Cellulophaga algicola DSM 14237: one gene and its partner. The protein of the gene in region 1 binds, or shares a complex with, the protein of each later gene. Links are inferred from orthologs where the notes say so. Each region holds a gene or a part of one and is shown on either strand. Other genes may lie near its edges.

Region 1 (8,050 bases):
CCTGTTCTGAAAAGATCATAAGGGCTATAAAATTGATCTCCAGTCAAATCTACAATGGTACCATCACTCAAGGTTGCAGAATCTGCTGAATATTCTGGACCCCAGTTATAAAAAGAAGTAGCATTCTCAACTCTATTAAATCCTGTTTCTGAAGAAGGATCATAAAGAGTTCTTGGTAAACCATTAAAACCTTCTCTGTATGTTGTTTGCAAAGATGGCGTTTTATTTACATTTCTAAAGGTTGTAGAAGCAGTTAACGAAACTTTCGCTTTGCCCTTCTTTCCTTTTTTTGTTGTAATTATTATAGCCCCGTTCGATGCTCTGACTCCATATAAAGCTGTTGCTGCAGCTCCTTTTAAAACATTGAAGCTTTCAATATCTTCAGGGTTAATATCCCCTGCCCTATTAGAAAAAGCAAATTGTTCTGAACTACTCGCTGAATTTGAACCAGCGCTTGGCCTAACTTCCCCAGAAAAAGTATCATTATTTAATGCAATACCATCAACAATAATTAATGGTTGATTACTTCTATTAGGGTTCACCGATGTCACTCCTCTAATTAAAATATCAACTCCACCTCCTGAAGTACCTGAAGTTCTATTAATTTGTACACCCGCAACCCTACCTTGCAAACTTTCGATAGCATTGGACTGCCCTGCTAAATTTAAATTCTCAGTTTTAACTTGGGTTACGGAATACCCTAGTGATTTTTGCTTCTTTTCTACCCCAAAAGCAGTTACGACAACTTCATCCAAAGCACTTGCATCTTCTATCAAAACAATATTCATTTGTTTATCTGAGGATACAGATACTTCTTTTGTTTTCATTCCTAAGTAAGAAAATCTTAGGATGTCTCCTTCCATAGATTCAATGGTAAAATTTCCATCAAAATCAGATGTTGTTCCATTACTAGTACCCAAGACTAACACAGTTACCCCTGGCAAGGGCTCTCCGTTCTCATCCTTTAAGGTACCTGCAACATTTTGCGCAAAACCACTAAAATTGTAAATGATTGCTGCAAGTAAAAAAAATGCTTTTTTCATATTTGGTTCGTTTGATTTGTGAATACTAAATTGGACAAAAAAATAATACAATCAAATAACTACTGAAACAAATATGATATATCTAAAATATTGAATTAAAAAAACAATTAACTAATAATTAAATAACTATAAATAGGAATTACTCAACAGGCATGGCAGTTAATTTAAATAATGAATAAATATTAGTAATTTTCTTACATATTAATAAAAAATACCGTAACTTATTGGTATCTAACAATTTAAAAATACATGATCATGAAAAAATTAATCGGATTGATTTTCTTGATGTTATTTTTAGTTTCTTCAACTAATGTTACACCTCTTAAATCTTTGAAAAACCCTTCCTTAGAAGGTACTTGGGAGCTCGTTAACCGTTTTAATTATGACGGTATGAATGTAACTGACACACTTTCCAATATTAATGGTTATCGTCAGGTAAAAATTTACAGTAAAGGAAAAGTGATGTGGACGCGGTATTCGCCAGATGATCCATCAGAATGGTTTGGATATGGCTCGTATTCAAATTCAGAAAATAACTTGGAAGAACAACTAGAGTTTGGTTCTGAAATGATGATGAAAATTCAAGATACCGTTCAAGTATTTAAATTTGAGTTGCAATTAGATAAAGATTCCTTTAAACAAATTACCGTAGATGATGAAGGCAATAAAATTTCTTCAGAAAACTATAAAAGAATAGACTGATATAATTTTTAAACTTAACCTTTTTAAAAAATGTGGGTTATATTGAAAAAAAAGAGCCGCTAAAAAGGAGGCTACTGAAAAAGTTTCTTTTTTTTAGTAATGGATAAAAAAAAGCGATCAAACAAAATTTGTTTCTGTTTGATCGCTTTTTTTATTTACATTTTCATTACTGGGGCTTTGGACTGTTTTTACAACTTTATCATGTACAGTCTTGTATTATGTCTTTTTTTTTCGATTTTCTTGTTTACATTCCTAATTTGAGTATTCTTTTCAAGTTTACGGTAAATATTGCGATTGCACCTTGCATTTGCATCTTCTCAATACCATATGCAGTAGCCCGTCCATATCCATGTACATTTTTTAGTTCACCGTTCTTAGCTTCTATTTTATATCTATGTTTTGCTTTGTCTTTGTAATAATCGGTTTCTTGAAAGATTATTTGTTCTTGGTGAAGATTTGACTTTATGGAGACCGAATAGCTTTTGGTTTTTGCCCCGGGTTTATAACATCCGTCTTTTAAAGGACAGGTCTTACATTTTTCAACATCAAAATAAAAGGTGAGTACTTGGTTTTCACCAACATTTTTTCTTCCTTGTTTTGCTTTTCGTATCGCCATATGACCCGCTGGGCACACAAACATATCAGCGTCCTTATTATAATCAAACTTGTCCTGGTCTTTTCTAAACCCCTGTGTAATCGAAGGATTTAACTTGGCTACTACATTTATACCCTGTAGTGAAGTTAATTTAAGGTTTTCTTTTCCTGAGTAAGCTCCATCACCAATAATGGTATCTACCTTAATTCCATTTTCTTGACTGATTTTTAAGAGTTCGGGTAATTCTGGGCCATCTCCTTTTTCTCCCGAAGTAACGACCGCTGCCGTAATTATACGTTCCTCGGTCATTGCAATATGGGTCTTGTAACCAAAGAAGGAACTATCGGCCGATTTGTGTCCCGTCCTAGCATCTTTATCTGTTGAAACAATATAATTGTCTTGAGTATCCGCGACCGTTTCCTTTAATAGGTTCAGTTTCTCCTTGACCGCAGGTATTAGACCCAATGTTGGGTCGGACCCGATTACTTTTTCAAGTTCTTTACAATACGTGATTTCATTTTGTAGATCGTCATCCTCATTTTTCTTGGGCATACGTTCTTTCCAATCTTGATCCACGGCATAAATTGCCCTGCGAAGTATTCTTGAGCGTTCTTTTAAAACTTGGACAGCGGAAAATGGATTTGATTTTGATAAGGTGTGCGTAGCATCAACGATAATCGATTTTGAACGAACAATTCCTTTTTCAATAGCAATAGCAACTGTTTTGCCTATCAAAAGATTCAATAGATCGGTATCCTTTAAACGTAACTTCCTGAATTTTGTCAATGAACTAGGGTTGATCACATCTTCTTCGGGAGTCATTTCAAGGAAGTATTTAAAAGACATATCAAATCTGGAACGATCAACAACATCAACGTCCGAAACAGTATAGATTGTTTTCAATAATAAATACTTGAACATACGAACCGGACTCTCTGCATTACGTCCATTGTTCGAACAATATTTACTTGCCAGTTCATCGTAAATAAAAGAAAAATCAATTAATTCATTGATTTTTCTTAGGAGATTGTCCTTAGGAACTATTAAGTCATATAGATCGGAATACGCACTCAATTGAATTTTTTGTTGCTGTAATAACATATTTAAATAACTGATAATCAGCTAATAAAAATACGAAAAAAGGAGTAAAAACACAATAGCTTTTACTCCTCGCATGATATATTTTTTTAGCCCAACCTAGGCTAAAGGACTTTTTCAGTAGCCTCCTAAAAAGCGGCTCTTTTTTAATTAAGCCATTGAGGCTGGAGTTTCTATTGCCGCCAAATAACGTTCGGCATCTAAAGCAGACATACAGCCTGTTCCTGCTGCAGTAATCGCTTGTCTGTATTCTTTATCTTGAGAATCTCCACAGGCAAACACTCCTGGAAGGTTTGTTTTAGTAGATTTTCCTTTTGTGATTAAGTAACCAGTTTCATCCATATCTAACTGACCTTTAAAAATATCAGTATTTGGTTTATGACCAATAGCGATGAATAATCCTGTAATGTCAATTTCCGATTTTTCACCAGTAACATTATTTACCATTCTTAAGCCTTCTACTACTTGTCCTCCTAATACTTCATCAACTTCAGTATTATATAAAACGGTAATATTTTTTATATTATGAACTCTGTGTTGCATTGCTTTAGAAGCTCTCATTTCGTCCTTACGAACTAACATGGTAACGCTTTTACAAATGTTTGCTAAATAAGATGCTTCCTCTGCAGCTGTATCTCCTGCTCCAACAATAGCAACATCTTGGTTTTTATAGAAAAATCCGTCACAAACAGCACAAGCAGAAACGCCACCGCCTCTTAATTTTTGCTCACTTGGAATATTTAGATATTTAGCTGTTGCACCCGTTGAAATAATTACAGTTTCTGCTTCAATCTGAATAGAATCATCAACCGTTGCTTTATGAATACCGCCTATTTCAGTGCTTAATTCTACTGCAGTGATCATTCCTATTCTAACCTCAGTACCAAAGCGCTCTGCTTGCGTTTGCAATTGCATCATCATCGTTGGACCATCAATACCTTCTGGATAACCAGGAAAATTATCAACTTCTGTTGTTGTCGTTAATTGTCCGCCTGGTTCCATTCCTGTATAAACAACTGGCTTTAAATCTGCTCTTGCAGCATATATAGCAGCAGTATATCCTGCAGGTCCTGAACCAATAATTAAAGTTTTAATTCTTTCAATTTTATCTGACATAATCTAGTACTTCATTTTTGTTACTTCAAAAGTAGGTTTTTTGTCAAAAAACTTACAATAAAAGTTATCAAAAGTTGTTATAGTTAGATAGTAGCATCCTGTACCCTTCTTTTTTCTAGGAATAATATTAATTTTTAACGAGCATCTTTGGAGTAGCCACTGTTCTAAAACCAACATGTTCTGCACCAGAATCAGGACTTGAACCCATTCTTGATGAAATTCTATAACTTGCGCAATAACTTGCACTACATAAAAATGATCCCCCTTTAATTACTTTTTCTATGGCATATGGATTATTTGGGTTGTATGTTTTAGTAGGGCCCTGAGGATTCTTGGCTAATACCATATCATTCGCTACTTCTTTAAAATAGTTTGTACTATACCAATCTGTTGTCCATTCCCAAACATTTCCTGCCATATCATACAGTCCAAAATCGTTCGCAGGATAAGACATTACTGATGCTCTACGCTCAAAACCGTCTAATTTTGAGTTATTAACTGGGAATTCTCCTTCCCAAGTGTTTGCCATTGTTGCTAATTTATCTACATCGTCACCCCAAAAATATATAGTTTCTGCATGGTTTCCCCGTGCTGCTCGCTCCCATTCTGCTTCTGTCGGTAATCTTCTTCCTGCCCACGTACAGTACGCTAAAGCATCTTCATAAGAAACCTGCACTACGGGCTCATTATCTTTTCCTACAATAGAACTTTTTGGTCCATTTGGGTGTTTCCAATCTGCTCCAATTTTCCATTCCCACCATTGCGAAAAATCATATAAATTAGGAACTGATTTTTTTGTCTTTTTAAAAATTAAAGCTCCAGGCTTTAAAATAGAGTCGTGTGGTTTTGGTGTTCCTTCAGGAAGTTGTGTTTTCATTTCTTCCCAATCAATTTCTCGTTCAGCAACTGTAATATATCCCGTTTCTTTTACAAATTTTGCAAACTGAGCATTGGTAACTTCAGATATGTCCATAAAGAAACCATCTACCTGTACTTTATGGCTGGGCTTCTCATGATCCATTGCCATTTTATCCTGAGGTACAGCCCCTTGCTGAAAAGCACCCCCTGGAATCCAAACCATGCCTTCTGGAACAGTAGCATCTGCCGGTTTTTCAATCACTAATTTTACAAGTTCTTCTTTTTTTGGAGTTTTTAATGAAGTATGTTCTTCCTCATTTAGCTGTTCTTTTTTCGTTTGCTCTTTACACTGAATATTTAGAAAGAGTAAGGCTGCAAGTAGAGGTAATAAGAACTTCATTAGAATCTTTTTATTGGTTAAGTGTCAAAAATACAATTATACATGAATCGAATAAAACATTTAACTTTAATTTATTCCATTAAAATTCACTATTTTATTAAACTAATCCACATACAAATAGTATACTTTTACTCTGATTTAAATTTAATCAATCCATGAAAACTAAATCATTTTTTACCTTTCTCTTAGCAATATCTACCGCCTCTATTTGCGCTCAAGCACTGAGCAATGAAGCTATCACAACACAAATAAGCACTTACAAAAATGATATAAGAGGTCCTTATAAAGATATTCGTTGGTTCTGTACGGATGGAAGTATTCGCCAACCAAAAGATCCTTGTCCTGAAAATATTGGCCCTGGTGTGCAACATGCACGTTATAAAGATGCCGTCATTGCATTAGGTAAGAGCAATCATATTTATTTAGGTCAGATATTAGCCTACACTGAAGCTAAAGAGTTTTGGGATACCGAAAACAATCATTCACGATTGAAACAGTATCAATTGGACAAATATTTAAGAACTATTGACGAGGGTTGGATCTTACAAAAAGGCCAATTCTATAGAGGCTCCATACAGTCTGAAGACGAACAAGCCTGGGGTATAGAATTTTACAAATGGTTATTAGCCGATAAAGAACGTGTTGCCAAAAACTACTTCTTAATCCGTCAATCTCTAAAAGATATACCGCATGCTGGTGATGATAATACCTCACAATTAATGCGTAGCCAGTCTAAGGTAATTTCTGATGCCTTTGAACCTTTTATGGACCTCCGTGTAAAAATTCATAGTCAGCCCGAATATGTTGACATCCAAAAGGTAAAAGATTTCAAACAAAAAAATGCCGCAAAATTAACGACTAGCCTAAATAAACAGCTTGATGCTTTAGTAAGTACCATGCAAGAATTTTATAAACCTATTGATGCTACTGCATTTTTAGAAAATGCATCTCTTGTAAGAAAAACGAGTATTGGTGAAAAAATTGCAGCGTATGCAACTACTTCGGCAACAGATAGTCCAAAAAGTATTTTAATTAATTCGTCGGACTTACTATTAGAACTAAGAACTGCTATTTTAAACGAAACTAATCCAGAAATAAAATTACAACTGCTTGATATTTCTTTAAAAGTGGAAGATATTTTATTTAAAAATGCACCAAAGTGGGAGCCGACAACGATTAATACCTTATTAGAAAAAATTTGTTACTTAGGTATGGCTACTGCAGGAGCTGGTTATACTGAAACCTGGGAATGGGAACAACTAATGGGACCATTAAGCAAATACGAAGCTGAGAAAATGACATTAAATGAGCTTACTGCCGTTTTAGAGAATGCTCGTAGAGAAGTAGAATGGAGCGCAGCCATGGTAAAAGCTACGTATCAAGATATTGTTACCGAATACACTAGTTTTGAGCCTAAAGCATATGGTTTTATTGATGATAAAATCCGAGGTTCTATTGCTTTATATTTAGGAAAAGCGGTAGGTGATTTAGGCGATTTTATTGCCAAAGAATCTTCCCTTAGCAATAAGGTGCTAAACATACAAAACCAAAGTACGTTTCGCGGATTGAATCCTGGATATGCCTATGGAGAGTTAGTTGTTGTTGATGGTTCTCCTGACGAGATTGAAGTAGCTTCTGACAAAATATATATTTTTCAACGACCGCCTGCAGATTTAAAGCCCGTTGCAGGCATAGGTACAGTTGCAGAAGGGAATATGGTTTCTCATGTACAACTACTAGCAAGAAATCTAGGGATTCCAAATACGGCATTATCCGATGAAAATTTAAAAGACTTACTGGCCTATAATGGTCAAAAAGTATTCTTTGCTGTTTCTAATAAAGGAAATGTAATTTTAAAATTAGAAAAAGACATGTCTGCTGATGAGCTCGCTCTCTTTATGAAAAAAGAGCGCAAAGAAGAAAAAATTGCAGTTCCTGTAGCGAATATTCGTTTAGACGAAACCGCAATACTGAATATGCGAAATGTTGATGCGGAAGACTCAGGGAAACTTTGCGGACCAAAAGCTGCTAATTTAGGACAATTAAAAAAAATGTTCCCAGACAATGTTGTAGAAGGCTTAGTTATTCCTTTCGGAATTTTTAGAGAACACATGGATCAACCCATGCCTGGACAAGCCGTTTCCTATTGGAAATTTTTGAATAACATGTTTGCTGAAGCTGATAAAATGCGTGCAAATAATAGCATCGAAAAAGAGGTAGAAAACTATCAGCTTATTC
Region 2 (5,681 bases), 920 kb from region 1 along the record:
CCATTCATTTCATGAAACGGACGAAAGGCTACTGGGATTAATACTCCGTTTTTATCTTTTAGACTCAACAAAAAATTGGCTACTCTTTTTAACCACTCTTTATAAATTCTGAAATGACTTCCTCCTTTTAAAATATGTTGTACTGCAGGAGTCACTTCCCAACTATCTCCTTTAGAAACTGGATTATCTGCATGCCAACTTATCGTAATAATTCCGCCATCAGCATGCGCTTTTTGTATTAAAGCACGCATATCATTAAAAGGCACATTATCTAAATTTTTATCTTTTTGATGCTCTATTTGGCCAATATCAAAACCATAGACCAAAGGAAAATCTCCAACCACTTTAAAAACATCACTAGTATATTTATCCTGATCATGCCTCCACCCTACGCCATAAGATGTGGTGTCTTGATGTCCAAAAGCATATCCCTTTTCAGAAAGCCTTTCTATCTTTTGTTTTAACGCTAAAACCTGAGGGAGCGCATGACGATCTGCTAAAAACAACGGAGTATCCATTTTGATTATAGAAATTTTTGTCGCTCGGTCATGTAGGTATTTAATATTTTAGAAAAATCCTCCCTTACATCAACCGGAATATATTTAATTTTATACTGTGCGCATTTCAGTTTTAAATCTTCTTTATACAAATTAACGCTTCTCTGGTAGCCTTCTTTAACTGTATCTGCATAGAGGTCTATTTTTTCCCCTGTCTCTACATCAATAAAACGTTTAGGGGTATTGTCAAAATTAAAATCGACTTCATGTTCTGCATCTAGCACATGAAATAAAACTACTTCATGTTTATTATATTTTAAATGACGCAAAGCATCAAACAATTTCTCATCTTCTGTTTCGCTCTGAAACATATCTGTAAATAGAAAAATTAAACTCCTACGCTTCATTTTTTCTGCAATCAGATGCAAATAGGTATAGGTTTCTGTCCTGTTCTCCGGAGCTGAAGTAGCGCTAATCTCATTTAGCTTCGCCAATAACATCTGATGGTGCCGCTCACTGCCTTTTTCCGAAGCGTAATACTCGTACTGGTCCGAATACACACTTAAACCAACAGCGTCTCTTTGCTTCTTTAAAATAGCCATCAATGCCGCAATAGCCAAAACACTAAAACCAATTTTATTAAGATTATCTAGTGCCAAATTTTTAACTTTAGGGTAAAACATAGAGGCTGAGTTATCTAACACCATATGGCAACGCAGATTGGTCTCTTCTTCGTAGCGCTTGGTATATAATTTATCTGTTTTCGCGAATAACTTCCAATCAATATGCTTTGTACTTTCCCCGTTATTATAAATTTTATGCTCTGCAAATTCCGCAGAGAAGCCATGAAACGGACTTTTATGAATTCCACTAATAAACCCTTCTACCACTTGATTGGCTAAAAGCTCAAGATTTTGAAACAATAAAGATTTATGTAATTCAGATTGTACATTCATACCACTAAAGATAATTAAAACAGTTTAGCTAGCTAAAATATACTTACGTATAGGCAAAAAAAAATCCTGCTATGAGCAGGATTTTTTATTCTTTATGCCCAATAATGGACATTATATTATCTACTATAATGCAGCATCAATTGCATCTGTGTACACTTTCTTAGGAGAAACTCCTACTTGTCTACTTACAATTTCACCATTTTTAAAAACCAATACTGTAGGGATGTTACGTACACCGTATTTAGCCGCAAATTCTTGATTCGCATCAACATCTACTTTACCAACTACAGCTTTACCATCATATTCAGTACTTACTTCGTCAATGATTGGACCTACCATTCTACATGGTCCACACCATGCTGCCCAAAAATCAACTACTACTGGTTTATCACTTTTTAAGACTACTTCGTCAAAAGTTGCGTCTGTTATTTCTAATGCCATTTTGTTTCTTTTTATTGTTATGCAAATTTAGTCAAATATTATTCTTTTTCCTTACTAACGTTACATTCGTTTTAGCTATTGCCCTATCGATAAACTTTATTAATTTAATTTAAATAAAATATCCTGTTTTTCAAGATGCAACAGCAATTCACTAGAAATCTGCACCTTTTGTTTTCTACTCACCAGACTCACCTTAATCTCTTCTTGCATTTCATACACCATAAAATTCAAAGAATGTTCTCCTCTATGGGCATCTATAGTTTGCTTAAGCTCGCGAATTGTTTCTTCTTTTAATAAATCTATATTTAAATTGATCGTCAGTTTTTTCGCATACGTCTCCATCACCTCTTGCAATAACATAAAACTGTTGAATTGCATACGCGGATCTCCTTTTTTACCGGTATCCCTATTGACCCATCCTTCTCTAATAAATAATTTTACGTAAGCAAAAGAGTTAATCATTAAGAAATGGCGAAATTTTAAATACTCTTCTCCAAATATTCTAAACTCAAAAGTATCTGTATAATCTTCCATGGTAAACATTGCCCAACCTTTTCCATTCTTAGAAACTCGATGTTGCACATCTGCAATTACCCCAGCAAACGAAACTTCCCTATTTACAATACTTTCCAAATCATTTAAATTAGAAAGACTAGCATTGCAGAAAGATTTTACTTCTGACTTAAAATCATCTAAAGGATGCCCTGAAATATAAATACCCACCACTTCTTTTTCACGACGTAGTTTTTCCATGGTACCCCATTCTTCGCAAGGTGGCACTTCGGGCTCTGGTATCTGTACATCACTAGCTTCGCCAAAAAGACTTACTTGACTAGAATTTTCGCTTTCTTGGAATTTGGCACCGTATTTTATGGTTTTTTCTAAAAAAGTAACACCATCTCCCTCGGCATGAAAGTATTGTGCTCTGTGTGTATCTCCAAAAGAATCGAATCCGCCAGCAACGGCTAAACTTTCAAATGCTTTTTTATTGGCGGCGCGTAAATCTATTCGCTTTGCGAAATCAAAAACAGATTTAAAAGGGCCTTCTTCATCTTTTCTATGTTCAACTATGGTTTCTACAGCACCACGCCCTACACCTTTAACCGCACCCATCCCAAAACGGACAGCTCCGGCATCATTTACTGCAAATTTGTAATAAGATTCGTTTACATCTGGCCCAAGCACATCTAACCCCATACGCTTACATTCCTCCATAAAGAAGGTTACCTGCTTAATATCATTCATATTATTAGATAGAACGGCAGCCATATATTCTGCAGGGTAATGCGCTTTGCAATAAGCAGTTTGGTAGGCTATCCAAGCGTAGCAAGTAGAGTGGGATTTATTAAAGGCATAGGCTGCAAATGCTTCCCAATCCTTCCAAATCTTTTCTAACTTATCTGCTGCATGCCCTTTTGCCGAAGCCTGTTCAATGAACTTAGGCTTCATTTTATCAAGAACATACTTTTGTTTTTTACCCATTGCCTTACGCAAGACATCGGCTTCACCTTTTGTAAAGTCCGCCAACTTCTGCGATAACAACATCACTTGCTCTTGGTATACGGTAATACCATAAGTTTCCGCTAAGTATTCTTCGTTAGCATCAAGGTCATATACAATTTCTTCGGTACCGTGTTTACGCGCAATAAAACTTGGTATGTATTCCATTGGGCCAGGACGATACAAGGCGTTCATGGCAATTAAATCTGCAAAAACGGTGGGTTTTAATGCCCTCATGTGTTTCTGCATACCTGGAGATTCATATTGAAACACCCCAACAGTCTCTCCTCGCTGAAAGAGCTCGTATGTTTTTACATCATCTAAGGGAAAATTCTCTGGGTCTAATGTAACTCCGTGTTTTGCTTTTACAATTTTTACGGTATCTTTAATTAAGGTTAGCGTCTTTAACCCCAAGAAATCCATTTTTAGTAGACCGGCATCTTCTACGACCGAGTTATCAAACTGAGTACAGTACATTTCGGAATCCTTGGCAAGTGCCACGGGAACGAACTTTGTAATATCATCAGGAGTAATAATAACTCCACAGGCATGTATACCTGTATTACGAACAGATCCTTCGAGAATATAAGCTTGGTTTAAGGTTTCTGCTTCAAGACCATCGCCTTCAGAAATCGCTAAAAGCTCATTTATCTTGATTAAATCTTCTGCCCTAAATTTTGACTTTAAGATTTTTTCATCAACCCCTATAATCTTTTTCAGCTTAGACATATCAGGTATCAGCTTCGCCATGCGATCTGAATCTTGCAACGGCAAATCTAAAGCACGAGCCGTATCTCGAATCGCAGATTTGGCCGCCATGGTACCATACGTAATAATCTGAGCCACTTGGTTTGCCCCGTACTTATTAATTACATAATCCATTACACGGCCCCGACCTTCATCATCAAAGTCAATATCAATATCGGGCATACTTACACGATCCGGATTTAGGAAACGCTCAAAAAGTAAATCGTACTTAATAGGATCTAAATTTGTAATCCACAAACAGTACGCAACAGCAGATCCTGCTGCAGATCCACGACCAGGGCCTACGGAAACATCCATTGCTCTTGCGGCCCTTATAAAATCTTCTACAATTAAGAAATACCCTGGATATCCCGTTTTCTCAATTACTTTAAGCTCAAAATCTAATCGCTCATCAATTGCGGGTGTTATTTCACCATATCTTTTCTTAGCACCTTCATAGGTAATGTGACGTAGGAACTTGTTTTCCCCACGTTTGCCTTTATCCAATTTATCTTCTGCAAACTGAAATTCTTCAGGAATATCAAAAGCAGGCAATAATACATCACGTGCCAATGTAAAGGTCTCCACCTTATCAACAACTTCCTGAATATTAATGATCGCCTCAGGAATGTCCTTGAATAGCTCCTTCATCTGGTCTGAAGACTTAAAGTAGTATTCTTGGTTCGGTAATCCGTATCTATAGCCACGACCACGACCTATTGGCGTCGCTTGTTTTTCACCATCTTTTACACATAAAAGAATATCATGCGCATGTGCGTTTTCTTTATCTACATAATAGGTATTGTTGGTTGCTAACAATTTTACATCATGTTTCTTTGCAAACTGGATCAACACCTGATTTGCACGATCTTCATCTTCTTGACCGTGACGCATAATCTCTATATACAAGTCCGCACCAAAAGTTTCTTTCCACCAAAGTAAAGCTTCCTCCGCTTGGTTCTCTCCCACATTTAACACCTTACTTGGCACCTCTCCATATAAATTCCCAGTTAAAACAATAATATCTTCTTTGTATTGCTCAACTACTTTTCTATCAATTCTAGGCACATAATACTTACCGCTCACAAAGGCGATAGAGGACATTTTTGCCAAATTTAAATACCCTTTTTTAGTTTTTGCAAGCATGACTATTTGATAGCCATTATCTTTCTGAGACTTATTGGTATGATCCTCACAAACCTGAAACTCACAACCGATGATTGGCGTAATTTCTATTTCTGGTTCTGGTAATTCTTCTAAAGCCTCTTCTCCTTCTTTTAAAGTGCCATTTTTAGTAGCTTCAAAACGGATAAGGTTTTCTTCATTACGAGAAACCACCCCTTTATTATGATTGATAACACCACTTACAAAATGGAATGCCCCCATCATATTGGCATGATCTGTCATTGCTACAGCAGGCATTTTTGCTTTAGCTGCTGCCGAAATTAAGGCAGGAATACTAATTGTAGATTGCAATATTGAAAATTGCGTATGGTTATGAAGGTGTGAGAAATTAGCAGTTTCTAAGGTTGCTAAGTTT

The links. The genes of interacting proteins can lie anywhere in the genome.
Region 2: the proteins of trxB (region 1) and trxA are in contact, whole or in part, in a crystal structure (PDB 1F6M), measured with the Escherichia coli proteins. The link is inferred for Cellulophaga algicola DSM 14237 from one-to-one orthologs.

What each region holds. Positions count from the first base shown.
Region 1 is NC_014934.1:3,115,157-3,123,206, reverse strand. The notes cover bases 2,572-5,327. They hold trxB (thioredoxin-disulfide reductase), read right to left. Parts: upstream 4,555-5,327; coding sequence 3,589-4,554; downstream 2,572-3,588. Other genes in these bases: CELAL_RS13485 (formylglycine-generating enzyme family protein), read right to left, coding at 4,682-5,327; CELAL_RS13495 (IS1182 family transposase), read right to left, coding at 2,572-3,441. In the rest of the region: CELAL_RS13505 (SusC/RagA family TonB-linked outer membrane protein), read right to left, coding at 1-1,043; CELAL_RS13500 (hypothetical protein), read left to right, coding at 1,299-1,745; more of CELAL_RS13495, read right to left, coding at 1,990-2,571; more of CELAL_RS13485, read right to left, coding at 5,328-5,812; CELAL_RS13480 (PEP/pyruvate-binding domain-containing protein), read left to right, coding at 5,968-8,050.
Region 2 is NC_014934.1:2,198,589-2,204,269, reverse strand. What follows is about bases 236-2,979. They hold trxA (thioredoxin), read right to left. Parts: upstream 1,895-2,979; coding sequence 1,577-1,894; downstream 236-1,576. Other genes in these bases: dnaE (DNA polymerase III subunit alpha), read right to left, coding at 1,994-2,979; CELAL_RS09535 (DUF58 domain-containing protein), read right to left, coding at 524-1,453; CELAL_RS09540 (glycoside hydrolase family 26 protein), read right to left, coding at 236-518. In the rest of the region: more of CELAL_RS09540, read right to left, coding at 1-235; more of dnaE, read right to left, coding at 2,980-5,681. UniProt on the Escherichia coli protein: Participates in various redox reactions through the reversible oxidation of its active center dithiol to a disulfide and catalyzes dithiol-disulfide exchange reactions.